One region of the Propioniciclava sp. LT432 genome, then DNA from elsewhere that is predicted to be linked to it. Evidence: predicted binding sites of a transcription regulator. Region 1 holds the regulator's gene; the other holds the start of a gene.
What was found. The regulator LexA, encoded in region 1, represses DNA repair genes until DNA is damaged. The targets are predictions, from matches to a motif close to TCGAACANNTGTTCGA.
Positions count from the first base shown of each region.

Region 2: AC5YDV_RS18720 (DUF5131 family protein) is a predicted target of LexA. The motif match lies at 2,212-2,227, and genes of this name have one in related genera.

Region 1 is NZ_JCAKNE010000001.1:59,694-64,824, forward strand. Features, by position in the region: gene AC5YDV_RS00285 (ATP-dependent DNA helicase) at 1-1,461, shown strand, start outside; partial or broken gene AC5YDV_RS00290 (hypothetical protein) at 1,465-1,725, opposite strand; gene lexA (transcriptional repressor LexA) at 1,836-2,645, opposite strand; gene AC5YDV_RS00300 (hypothetical protein) at 2,867-3,235, shown strand; gene nrdR (transcriptional regulator NrdR) at 3,490-3,987, shown strand; gene AC5YDV_RS00310 (vitamin B12-dependent ribonucleotide reductase) at 4,041-5,131, shown strand, end outside.
Region 2 is NZ_JCAKNE010000048.1:9,781-14,911, forward strand. Features, by position in the region: gene AC5YDV_RS18710 (hypothetical protein) at 1-188, shown strand, start outside; gene AC5YDV_RS18715 (DUF8611 domain-containing protein) at 382-1,515, shown strand; gene AC5YDV_RS18720 (DUF5131 family protein) at 2,245-2,988, shown strand; gene AC5YDV_RS18725 (three-Cys-motif partner protein TcmP) at 2,964-4,097, opposite strand; gene AC5YDV_RS18730 (IS1380 family transposase) at 4,736-5,131, shown strand, end outside.

The sequences.
Region 1 (5,131 bases):
GACGCGCCCACACACACGGCCGCCGCGTGGGCTCAGGTCTCCATTCCCGTGCGCGAGTGCCTGGGGACCACGTGCGCCTTCTTCAACCAGTGCTTCGTCGAGCGTTCCCGCGAGACAGCGCGGAGCTCGCAGCTGGTCGTCACGAACCACGCCCTGCTCGCGATCGACGCCATGCACGGCAACACCGTCCTCCCCGAGCACGACCTCCTCGTCATCGACGAGGCACACGAACTGACGGCACGCGTGACCGGCGCCGCCTCGCACGAACTCAGTCCCCAGCAGCTGGAGCGGGTGTCCCGCCGCTGCACGACGCACTTGGAGGACGACGACCTCGCCGTGGAGTTCGCGGACCTGGGGGACGCGTTGGGGAAGGTGCTGGCCGACGCCCGCCTGGAACGGATCGAAGACCCGGATTCACCCGTCCTCACCGTCGTCGCCCACATCCGCGACGTGGCGCGGCGGGTGGTGAGCGCCCTCAAGTCGGAGGACCCCGACGCGAAGCAGGCCGCGGCCGCCGCCAAGGAGGTCTTCGACATCGCGGAGGCGATGGGAGCGCTGAAGGACACGGACGTCCTCTGGGTGAGCGAGCGCGAGCGCTTCGGTCGCTGGCTCGTGGTCGCACCGCTGGACGTCGCGGGCCTCTTGCGCGAGAAGGTGCTGTCGAACACGACCACCGTCCTCACCTCGGCCACGTTGAAGCTGGGTGGTGACTTCGAGGCGGCCGCGGCGTCCGTCGGGCTGCGGCGCAACGAGCGCGTGCTCGACACCGAACCGGAGGAGCGCACCGGGTTGGAGTGGCGGGCTCTCGACGTGGGTTCGCCCTTCGACTACGCCCGACAGGGGATCCTCTACGTCGCTCAGCACCTGCCCAACCCGCGCCGCGAGGGCATCACCCCCGAGGCACTGTCGGAGGTCGCCGAACTCGTGTGGGCGGCGGGTGGCCGCACGCTGGGACTGTTCGCCTCACAGCGGAACGCCGAGGCCGCCGCCCGGCACTGCCGCGCGGAACTGCCGAAGATGACCATCCTGTGCCAAGGGGACGCGCAGCTGTCGGAACTCACGCGCCGCTTCATCGCCGAACCCCACACGTGCCTGTTCGGGACGCTCAGCCTCTGGCAGGGCGTGGATGTCCCGGGGGAGACCTGCCAACTCGTCATCATCGACAAGATCCCGTTCCCCCGGCCGGACGAGCCGCTCATGCAGGCCCGCCAGAAGGCGGTGGCGGACGCCGGCGGCAACGGCTTCATGGCCGTGGCCGCCAGCCACGCCGCCCTGCTGCTGGCGCAGGGGTCCGGACGCCTCATCCGGCGGACGTCCGACCGTGGCCTGGTCGCTGTCCTCGACCCGCGGCTGCGGACGGCTCGCTACGGCGGCTACCTGCGGGCGTCCATGCCGGGGTTCTGGTCGACGACCGACCGCGAGGTCGCCGTCAACGCGTTGCGGCGCCTCGCCGGCGCGTGAGGCTCACTCACCCCACGCGAGGGCGGCCGCCGGTGGAACACGGGACGCCCGGATCGATGGCAGGACGGACGCCAGCCAGCCGGCCAGCAGCGCCACCGCCGTGATGAGCGCCAGGCGCAGCCACGGGATCGTCGGCACCACATCGGCCTCTGCCGCGAGCAGCGCCGCCACGCCGGCGAAGCCGTACAGCGACCCGAGCAGCAATCCCAGCACCACCGCAACAGCGGCGAGCAGGACCGCTTCCCACCCGAGCGCGAACCCGCACGTTCGCGGCGTGCTCGCCGAAGGTCATCATGAGGGTGACCCCGTCGATGAGCTGGAGATCCTTGCCCGCGAGGAGGACGCCGTTGCCGAGCCCGTCCACGGTCGGGGAGTCAGACGCGGCGCAGGACCGCGGTCACCTTGCCGAGGATGGTTGCCTCGTTGCCGTCGATGGGCTCGTACGCCTGGTTGTGGGGGAGCAGCCACACCTGGCCCGGGGTCCGCTTGAACGTCTTGACGGTCGCCTCGCCGTCGATCATCGCCGCGACGATGTCGCCGTTGTTCGCGTCGGGCTGCTGGCGGACGACCACGTAGTCGCCGTCGCAGATCGCGGCGTCGATCATCGAGTCGCCCTTGACCTCGAGCAGGAACAGCGTGCCCTCGCCGACCAGGTCGCGCGGCAGCGGCAGCACCTCCTCGACGTGCTCCTCGGCCAGGATCGGACCGCCGGCCGCGATGCGCCCGACCATGGGCACGTCGACCGATCGGGAGACGTGCACGTCCTCACCGAAGCCGGACGCCGGGGGCGCGGCCCCGGCCGGGGCGGGGGAACCGGGAGTGGCGGGCCTCATCGAGTCGGGGAGGTGCACCGCCAGGGCGCGGGGACGCTTGGGATCACGCGTGAGGAAGCCCTTGCCCTCGAGGACCTTCAGCTGGTGGGTGACGCTGGACGGGGAGGCGAGGCCGACGGCATCGCCCATCTCGCGGATCGTGGGCGGGTAGCCGCGGGACTCGATGGCCTCACGGATCGTCTCGAGGATGAGTCGCTGTCGGATCGTCAGGCCGTGAGAATCCTCCGGCCCGTCGGGGAGTTGGCGGACCTTGCCGATGCGCGCGATCTCGTCATCGGTCGGGCGCCCGCGCCGGGTCTGCCTGGGGATGGGCCGCTTGCCGCCGCCCCGCTTGTCATCCGTCGTCGCCATGGGCTCACGGTAGGACAATCCGACGCATCATTCAAACACATGTTCGGGTGTGTCCGGCGCGGTGTTGTCGCGGTGCGGGGGAGGCGTGCGCAGAAATTGTCGGACCCGGCTGGGACGGTTCTGGTGTCGTACGAAACGCTGAACACCTGTGCGAATGGTGCTTGCAATCGCAGGAGTGTTCGATAATACTGGTCGAACAGATGTTCGAAGAAGGAGCAGCCATGACCGCCGAGTTGCTGGACTACACGACCGGGGCCGACGTGGTCTCGCGCCGCATCCGAGCCGCGCGCTCCGCTTCGTCCGTGCAGGCCACCGGACGCCCTGCGAGCGCCCGTGCGGAGGAGCGGTGGGGTGCCCAGGCCCGCGCCTGTGAGGTCTCGCGTCCGGCAGTCGCGCTCGCCGCGCCGAGTGCCACGCGCCGGCTGGAGTGGACCCCGCGCGGTGTCGCCGTCCTGGTGCTGCTGGTGGCTCTGGTCGTCGGCATCATGGTCGCCACGCTGGTCGGGGCGTTCCTGGCGGTGAGCAACGAGCCGATGCATGCCGGTGCGTCCTCGGTGGTGGCGCTGGCCGCGCCCCAGCCGGCGAGTTGACGACTGGCGAGGGCCCCGGGGTCGCCGAGCGCGACCACCGGGGCCCTTTGGTCGCTTTGTGTCAATGGGTCGCCGTCCTGGGAAGACACCCCGGGACAGGGTTGCTTTGTGCTCAGGAGGCGCCTAACCTCTACATGTAGTAGTTACATCGTTGTTTTTCGTCCACAGCTTGTGGTCGTTCACCCACACGATGTACACGGTTCGTCCACATGTTCCTCCACAGCGGGGGGCGTTGCCGAGGGGAGGTGGGGTCGATGTACTGCCCGTATTGTCGGTTCACCGATTCTCGCGTCCTTGACTCGCGTGTCGCGGAGGATGGTAGTTCCATTCGCCGTCGCCGCGAGTGCCGGTCCTGTTCCAAGCGGTTCACCACCCTGGAGCAGATGCAACTCGTGGTCGTGAAGCGGTCCGGCGTCATCGAGCCGTTCTCGCGCGAGAAGGTCGTCACCGGCGTCCGGAAGGCCTGCAAGGGTCGTCCGGTCACGGAGGCCGACCTCGCCAAGCTCGGCCAGAAGGTCGAGGAGACCCTGCGAGCGAGCGGTTGCGCCGAGATCCCCGCCGACGACGTCGGTGTCGCCATCCTGGGCCCGCTCCGTGATTTGGACCCCGTCGCGTACCTCAGGTTCGCGTCCGTCTACCAGCACTACCAGTCGGTCGAGGACTTCGAGGCCGAGATCGCCCGGCTCCGAACCGCTGGAGCCGGCGACGAGTCGATCGCCGTTCCGGCTCAGACCGCCGAACAGCTGTTCTGAACCAGCCGCCGCGCGCGGTTCGCGCAGACAACCATCACCTCAGGAGGAGAGAAGTGACCGAGACCAAGCAGGCACCCCGCCGGCCGGCGGCCAAGCCCAAGGGGCTGACCATCGACCGCGTGTACACCACCGAAGGCGTCCACCCCTACGACGAGGTCACCTGGGAGCGTCGCGACGTCATCCAGACCAACTGGAGGACGGGCGAGAACGTCTTCGAGCAGCGTGACGTCGAGTTCCCCGACTTCTGGAGCCTGAACGCGTCCACGATCGTCACCACCAAGTACTTTCGCGGCGCGCTCGGCACCGCCCAGCGCGAGAACAGCCTCCGGCAGCTGATCGACCGCGTCGTCGGCAAGTACACCGAGGCCGGCCGCGAGAACGACTACTTCGCCACGGACGCCGACGCCGAGGTCTTCGAGCACGAGCTGACCTGGATGCTCCTCCACCAGGTCTTCAGCTTCAACTCCCCGGTGTGGTTCAACGTCGGCACCAAGAGCCCGCAGCAGGTCAGCGCCTGCTTCATCCTGAGCGTGGATGACTCGATGGAGTCGATCCTGAACTGGTACAAGGAGGAGGGCTTCATCTTCAAGGGCGGCTCCGGCGCCGGCCTGAACCTCTCCCGGATCCGGTCGAGCAAGGAGCTGCTGTCCTCCGGCGGCACCGCGTCCGGCCCGGTCTCGTTCATGCGCGGTGCGGACGCCTCGGCGGGCACCATCAAATCCGGCGGCGCGACGCGTCGTGCGGCCAAGATGGTCGTCCTCGACGTCGACCACCCCGACATCGAGGAGTTCATCGAGACGAAGGCGCGCGAGGAGGACAAGATCCGCGCCCTGCGCGACGCAGGCTTCGACATGGACCTGGGCGGCAAGGACATCGTGTCCGTGCAGTACCAGAACGCCAACAACTCCGTCCGGGTGAACGACGAGTTCATGAAGGCAGTCGAGGACGGCGCCCCGTTCGGCCTGCGCGCCCGCATGACCGGCGAGGTGATCGAGAAGGTCGACGCGCGCGAGCTGTTCAACAAGATGGCCAAGGCCGCGTGGGAGTGCGCCGACCCGGGCATCCAGTACGACGACACCATCAACGCCTGGCACACCAACCCCGAGACCGGCCGCATCACGGCGTCCAACCCCTGCTCGGAGTA
Region 2 (5,131 bases), on a different contig from region 1:
AGTCCCTCACCACACCCGACTCCAAGCGGTACCCGGCCATCGTCGATCTCCTCGTCAAGGCACGCGCCCTCTACGACAAGGCAGGCCACCGAGCTGAGGCGGACTCCGAGAGCATCCGCTTGCGCGAGGTCTATCGCCGCCGCCCCGCCCTGATGTCGGCCATGGACAGGGCCGGACTTCCCGCCTAACCCCACCCTGACGGCCGGTTGCGCACGAGGGTTCAGCCGCCAGGCTGCCCCGCGCTGCCGCGCACCGCGCAGCAGCGCGAGCGCCGCGGAGAGCCAGCCCGGAAGAAGACGTCGCCGATCGTGACCAACGTCGGGCCCGAACAGTGCGCTGGCGGACGGCCAGTCTGTGAGCCGCCGAGGATAGCCTGCTGCCATGCCTCGAGAGTCCTACAACGTCCGGGTGCTGCGCGCCAAGGCCCTGTCCTCTTTCCGTAGAGGCGTCGCCGCGTTCAACGGTGTGGAAAGCGATGGCAGGGTCACTGTCATCTTGCTGAGCTTCCAGCACGCCTTTGAAATGCTGCTCAAAGCCATTCTCGACGCTAAGAAGGTGTCCGTCTTCGACAAGAAGAGCCAGCGATCCATCTCACTCGAAAGCGCGATACGGCTTTGCCAGCAACTGGACGGCGTGAAGCTGAGCGATGAGGAGGCAGGGACAATCCGAGTGTTGGACTCGCTTCGCGATGCTGAGCAGCATTGGCATATCGTGGTAGACGAGGGCCTCCTATACTTGGACGTGCGAGCCGGCGTAACACTGTTCGACGCACTGCTCACGAGGGCCTTTGGGGAGCGATTAGCCGACCATCTTCCAATCCGGGTTCTGCCTATCAGCGCTGAGCCACCTCGGAGCCTCGACCTTCTTGTTGATCGCGAGTTCCAGCGTATTGCTGACCTGCTGAAGCCCGGCCGGCGGGCTTCAGCAGAGGCTATGGCGCGGATTAGATCACTCCTTGCCACAGAATCATTCACCGACCCGGACGCCGCGGAGGTGAGCGAAGCGGACGTTCGCCGAGTCGCCAAGGGAATTCGTGATGGCAAGTCGAGGTCTCTGGTTTTCCCCAAGCTGTCGGGTCTTTCCTCAGACATTCAGGGTTCAGGCCTCACCGTGGAGGTGCGCATGGTAAAGTCGGGTGGACTTCCCGTCACCTACACCAATGACGCGAGCGCCGACGTGTCGGCCATCAGGACCGTGGATCTCGAGAAGAAGTTCTACATGGGTCCCCACGACTTGGCAGACAGGTGCAGCGTCTCGAGGAACAAAGCGACGGCCTTGAGGAGGCATTTGGGTCTTGACGCTAACGACGATCACTTCTCACACCGATTCGTGTTGGGCAAGACCAAATTGCTGCGCTATTCGGACAATGCGTTGCGAGCGATGAGGACCGCCCTCGAGACGGTGGACATAGAAAGGGTTTGGAAGGCTCACCGGACCGTGCCCGGCAATGCAAGTGACCTGACCCGCCCCCCTTGCGACCAGCCGGGGTGCGTTCTCGTTCTCGGGGCGGGTTGACCAGCAAGATCCACCAACTCGTCGACGGCCGGGGCCCACCGATGGTCGTGGTTGCCTCGACCGGCAAGTCCGATGACCCGGGGATGCTGCCGGTCCTGCACGGCCATGTGTCGGCGCCCCGGATCGGGCAGGGTCGGCCCCGGACGACACCGGACCGGGTACGGGCGACAAGGCCCACTCCTCCCGTCGAGCATCGCTCGCTGCTCCGGTCCCGGGGATCACCGCCACCATCCCTGAGCCGGCTGACCAGATCGCGAACCGGAAACGCCCAGCCCCGATCCCCGCTGGGATCAGTAGCTCCATGTGCCACTTGTGATGTCGGTGAGCCCCACCAACATCACGCCATGCTCCTGGCATGGCGATCGAGTTGAGCGCCTCCACGATGCGCCGTAAGCCATCGTTCAGGACATCGACGCCAAGTACCAGGTCGAAATGAGCAGTGGCCAGGCTGGCTGAAGCCCCTGCAGGCGCATTCGATGTCTTCCATAAGCGTGACGTCCCTGCTGACGTCGGCGTGGGCAAACGCCCCAGGGTCGGCCGCAAGACGCCCGTGAGACGAACTGCTTGCTGATGCTCGCCACGGGGAGGCTCACCCTATGATGGCCCCGCCCTCCCCCAGCCCCTGCTCGTCAGGGTTGACCGCGGGCCAGTTGGCAGCTTGGAACGCGAGGCGAGGACACGCGATGCGGAAAGAAACAGAACATACGTTCGAGCCGCTAGACTGCCACCATGGCCGATAAGAGCGCAATCGAGTGGACAGAGGCCACCTGGAACCCTACGACAGGCTGCGACCGCGTTTCGGCTGGCTGCGACCACTGTTACGCGCTCACGCTCGCGAAACGCCTCAAGGCGATGGGAAACCCGAAGTACCAAAACGACGGGGATCCCCGCACGAGCGGGCCGGGCTTCGGGGTGACGGTTCACCCTGACGCCCTGGCGATCCCGTACACCTGGAAGCGTCCGCGGGTGGTGTTCGTGAACTCGATGAGCGACCTGTTCCACGCGCGAGTGCCCATGGACTTCATCCGGGAGGTGTTCGACGTGATGGCTGAAACTCCCCATCACACCTACCAGGTGCTGACTAAGCGGGCCCACCGACTCACGAGGATTGCCGAGAAACTTGAATGGCCGACGAACGTGTGGATGGGGGTTAGCGTCGAGTCACCGGATCACTACGACAGGATCCATGATCTCGCCAAGGTCCCCGCGGCGGTTCGCTTCCTATCCTGCGAACCGCTGCTGGCAGAGCTCCCGGATCTTCCCTTGGAAGGCATCGATTGGGTGATCGCCGGCGGCGAGAGCGGTTTTCAGGCAAGACCCGTGGAGCCCGAGTGGATTCGGGACATCCGCGATCAGTGCGTCAGGGCTCGAACCCCATTCTTCTTCAAGCAATGGGGCGGAACCACGTCCAAGAGCGGAGGGCGCGAACTCGACGGTCGGACATGGAATCAGATGCCCGGGCTAGCCGGTTGAGACACTACTAATTCCAGAACGGTTGTCTTCGTGAGCCTTCCCGTTGCGGGCGTCCGTGCGATGCGGCCTTCATCATGCATGTAGCGAACCCCATCAGCAGCATGTTTAGGCAACCATCTCGCGGTCTCACGTAACAGAAAGTCCCTGATGACCTCCAGGGTCTTCGGTCCACTCCGAAGACTGTCCGCGATGAACGCGAGGAGCTCGGGATCCGGCGCATCGACGTCTTCGAAGAGCGTCGGCCGAATTGCGGCCATGGCCGCCTCTCGCGCAACAGTCGTCCGCGGGTCGCAGAACCGCATCCCGTCTGAACTGTCCACCTTCCACATGGCGTCCTTGAACGCACTTACTGCGCGCTCATGGCCCGTGCCGAAGACTAGGTTGAGCGGTTGCCCGGTCTTCGGGAGAACCTGAAACGGGATGCAGAACTTGAACCCGGCACGGAGAACCGCATCCCGGTACGTCTCTAGCCAAGATCGCCAGCGCTCCTGCGGATCCAAGGACTTGTCGCTTGGAGACCAGTACTGCGGACCGCCGAAGACCTGGTCGAGGGAGTGGGGCTCCTCCTTTTCCCGACGGCTGAACCAGTTCGGCCCGAACGTGACAATGACCTCGCTCGCCGGGTTGGAAGAGATGGTCTCCAAGTGGTGCAAGGGAACACCGACGTTCCCCCAGCTGTCGAATATGGCCAAGATAGGAGAGCCCCACGCACCGACCTGATTCAAGAGCGGCAGGGTGTCAACTTCGGCGCGGCCGTGCTTGACGACTACGTTTACGGGGAGCTCATCAAGCGGACCGAAACGGCGGACCAGCAGTTCGGAGAGGTGTCGGTGCCGCGCTGCGTTTCCCTCGATGAAGATCAGAGTGACCCGGTCACGGGACAGGTTCATTCGAGCGCGGGCGTCGTGGGTAAGCAGACGATCGAGAGCAAAAACCGGCGACCCCTCCTCGCCCTTCTCGTACTCACCCGGGCCAGCGAACGCATCGACGTACGTTACCCGTTCGACCCACGACTGCTGGAGGAAGATGGGAAACCAAGCATCCAAGTAGCGCTTGTAAAGGCGGTGCTTCGCCTCCGTTGCTGGCTCCTGCTGCCAGAGGACATCCATGGTCATACTCCCGGATACTCGCCGTGGGGTTCCTAGCCTAACCGTTGGGTAGGAGCAGACCCGCGGAGAAATCACCGCGTGGTGTTTAGTCAACCCGATTAACCATCGTGATCTGGAGCGGCCGGCTACGAACTCGCGCCGACGAGCCCCCACGCCTGGTCTCAACGACAACCGGCGAGCGCAGTTGTTCCCAAATCAGGAGCCTGAGGAGGATGCCGGCATGATCGCCCTCCCTCCCAACGACACCAGCGCAACTGGCCGGCTCCGGGTCGCCGCCGACTTGATCGGCATCCGGCGAGGAGATGGAGGAGTGCCATCCACGTGGACGCGGTCTGAGCTGAGTGGTGATGTACCAGACCCACGTCGTCGCCAGGTGGGCTTGATGAAGGACACGGTGCCTGGACGCGACCACGTCAAGCACGCCGCTCAACAGGTGTGGGCGAAGACCTGTTCTGGACGTAGGCGTCCGCCCACGGGCAGGTCCACGGAAGGTCCCCGACCAGGCAGCCGGGGTTGGCTGACTAAACCTGAATCCACCATCTCTGTGAGGGCGGGGTAAACGAGGAAATGCCCTCTGGTAAGGGAGAATGGGACTTGTCTAAGGTTCCGTGGCTCCCGCCAAGAAGGGCACTTCCGAGATGCAACTGTCTTACACTGTTGGTCGGATGTCGGCATCGTTCGATGAGCCGAACTTGGTCGGGTCCGCTGGACTGGTGCCCGCGATCGCGCTTGCGGACCAGCTCGGCCTGGCGGGGCTGGCTGACAGGTTGTTGACGGTGCCCGGCGCGAAGGGTTGCGCCGGGTTGAAGCTGACCTCGGTGTTGGCCGGGATGATGGCCGGCGCGGACAGCATCGACGACTTGGACGTGCTGCGTCACGGGGCGATGGGCAAGCTGTTCGGTGGGGTGCGGGCTCCCTCGACGCTGGGCACGTTTCTGCGGTCGATCCGGTTCGGGCACGTCCGCCAACTCGACGCGGTCGCCGCCCGCACCTTGTGCCGACTGGCTGACCGGGTGCCGGGCCTGCTACCCGAC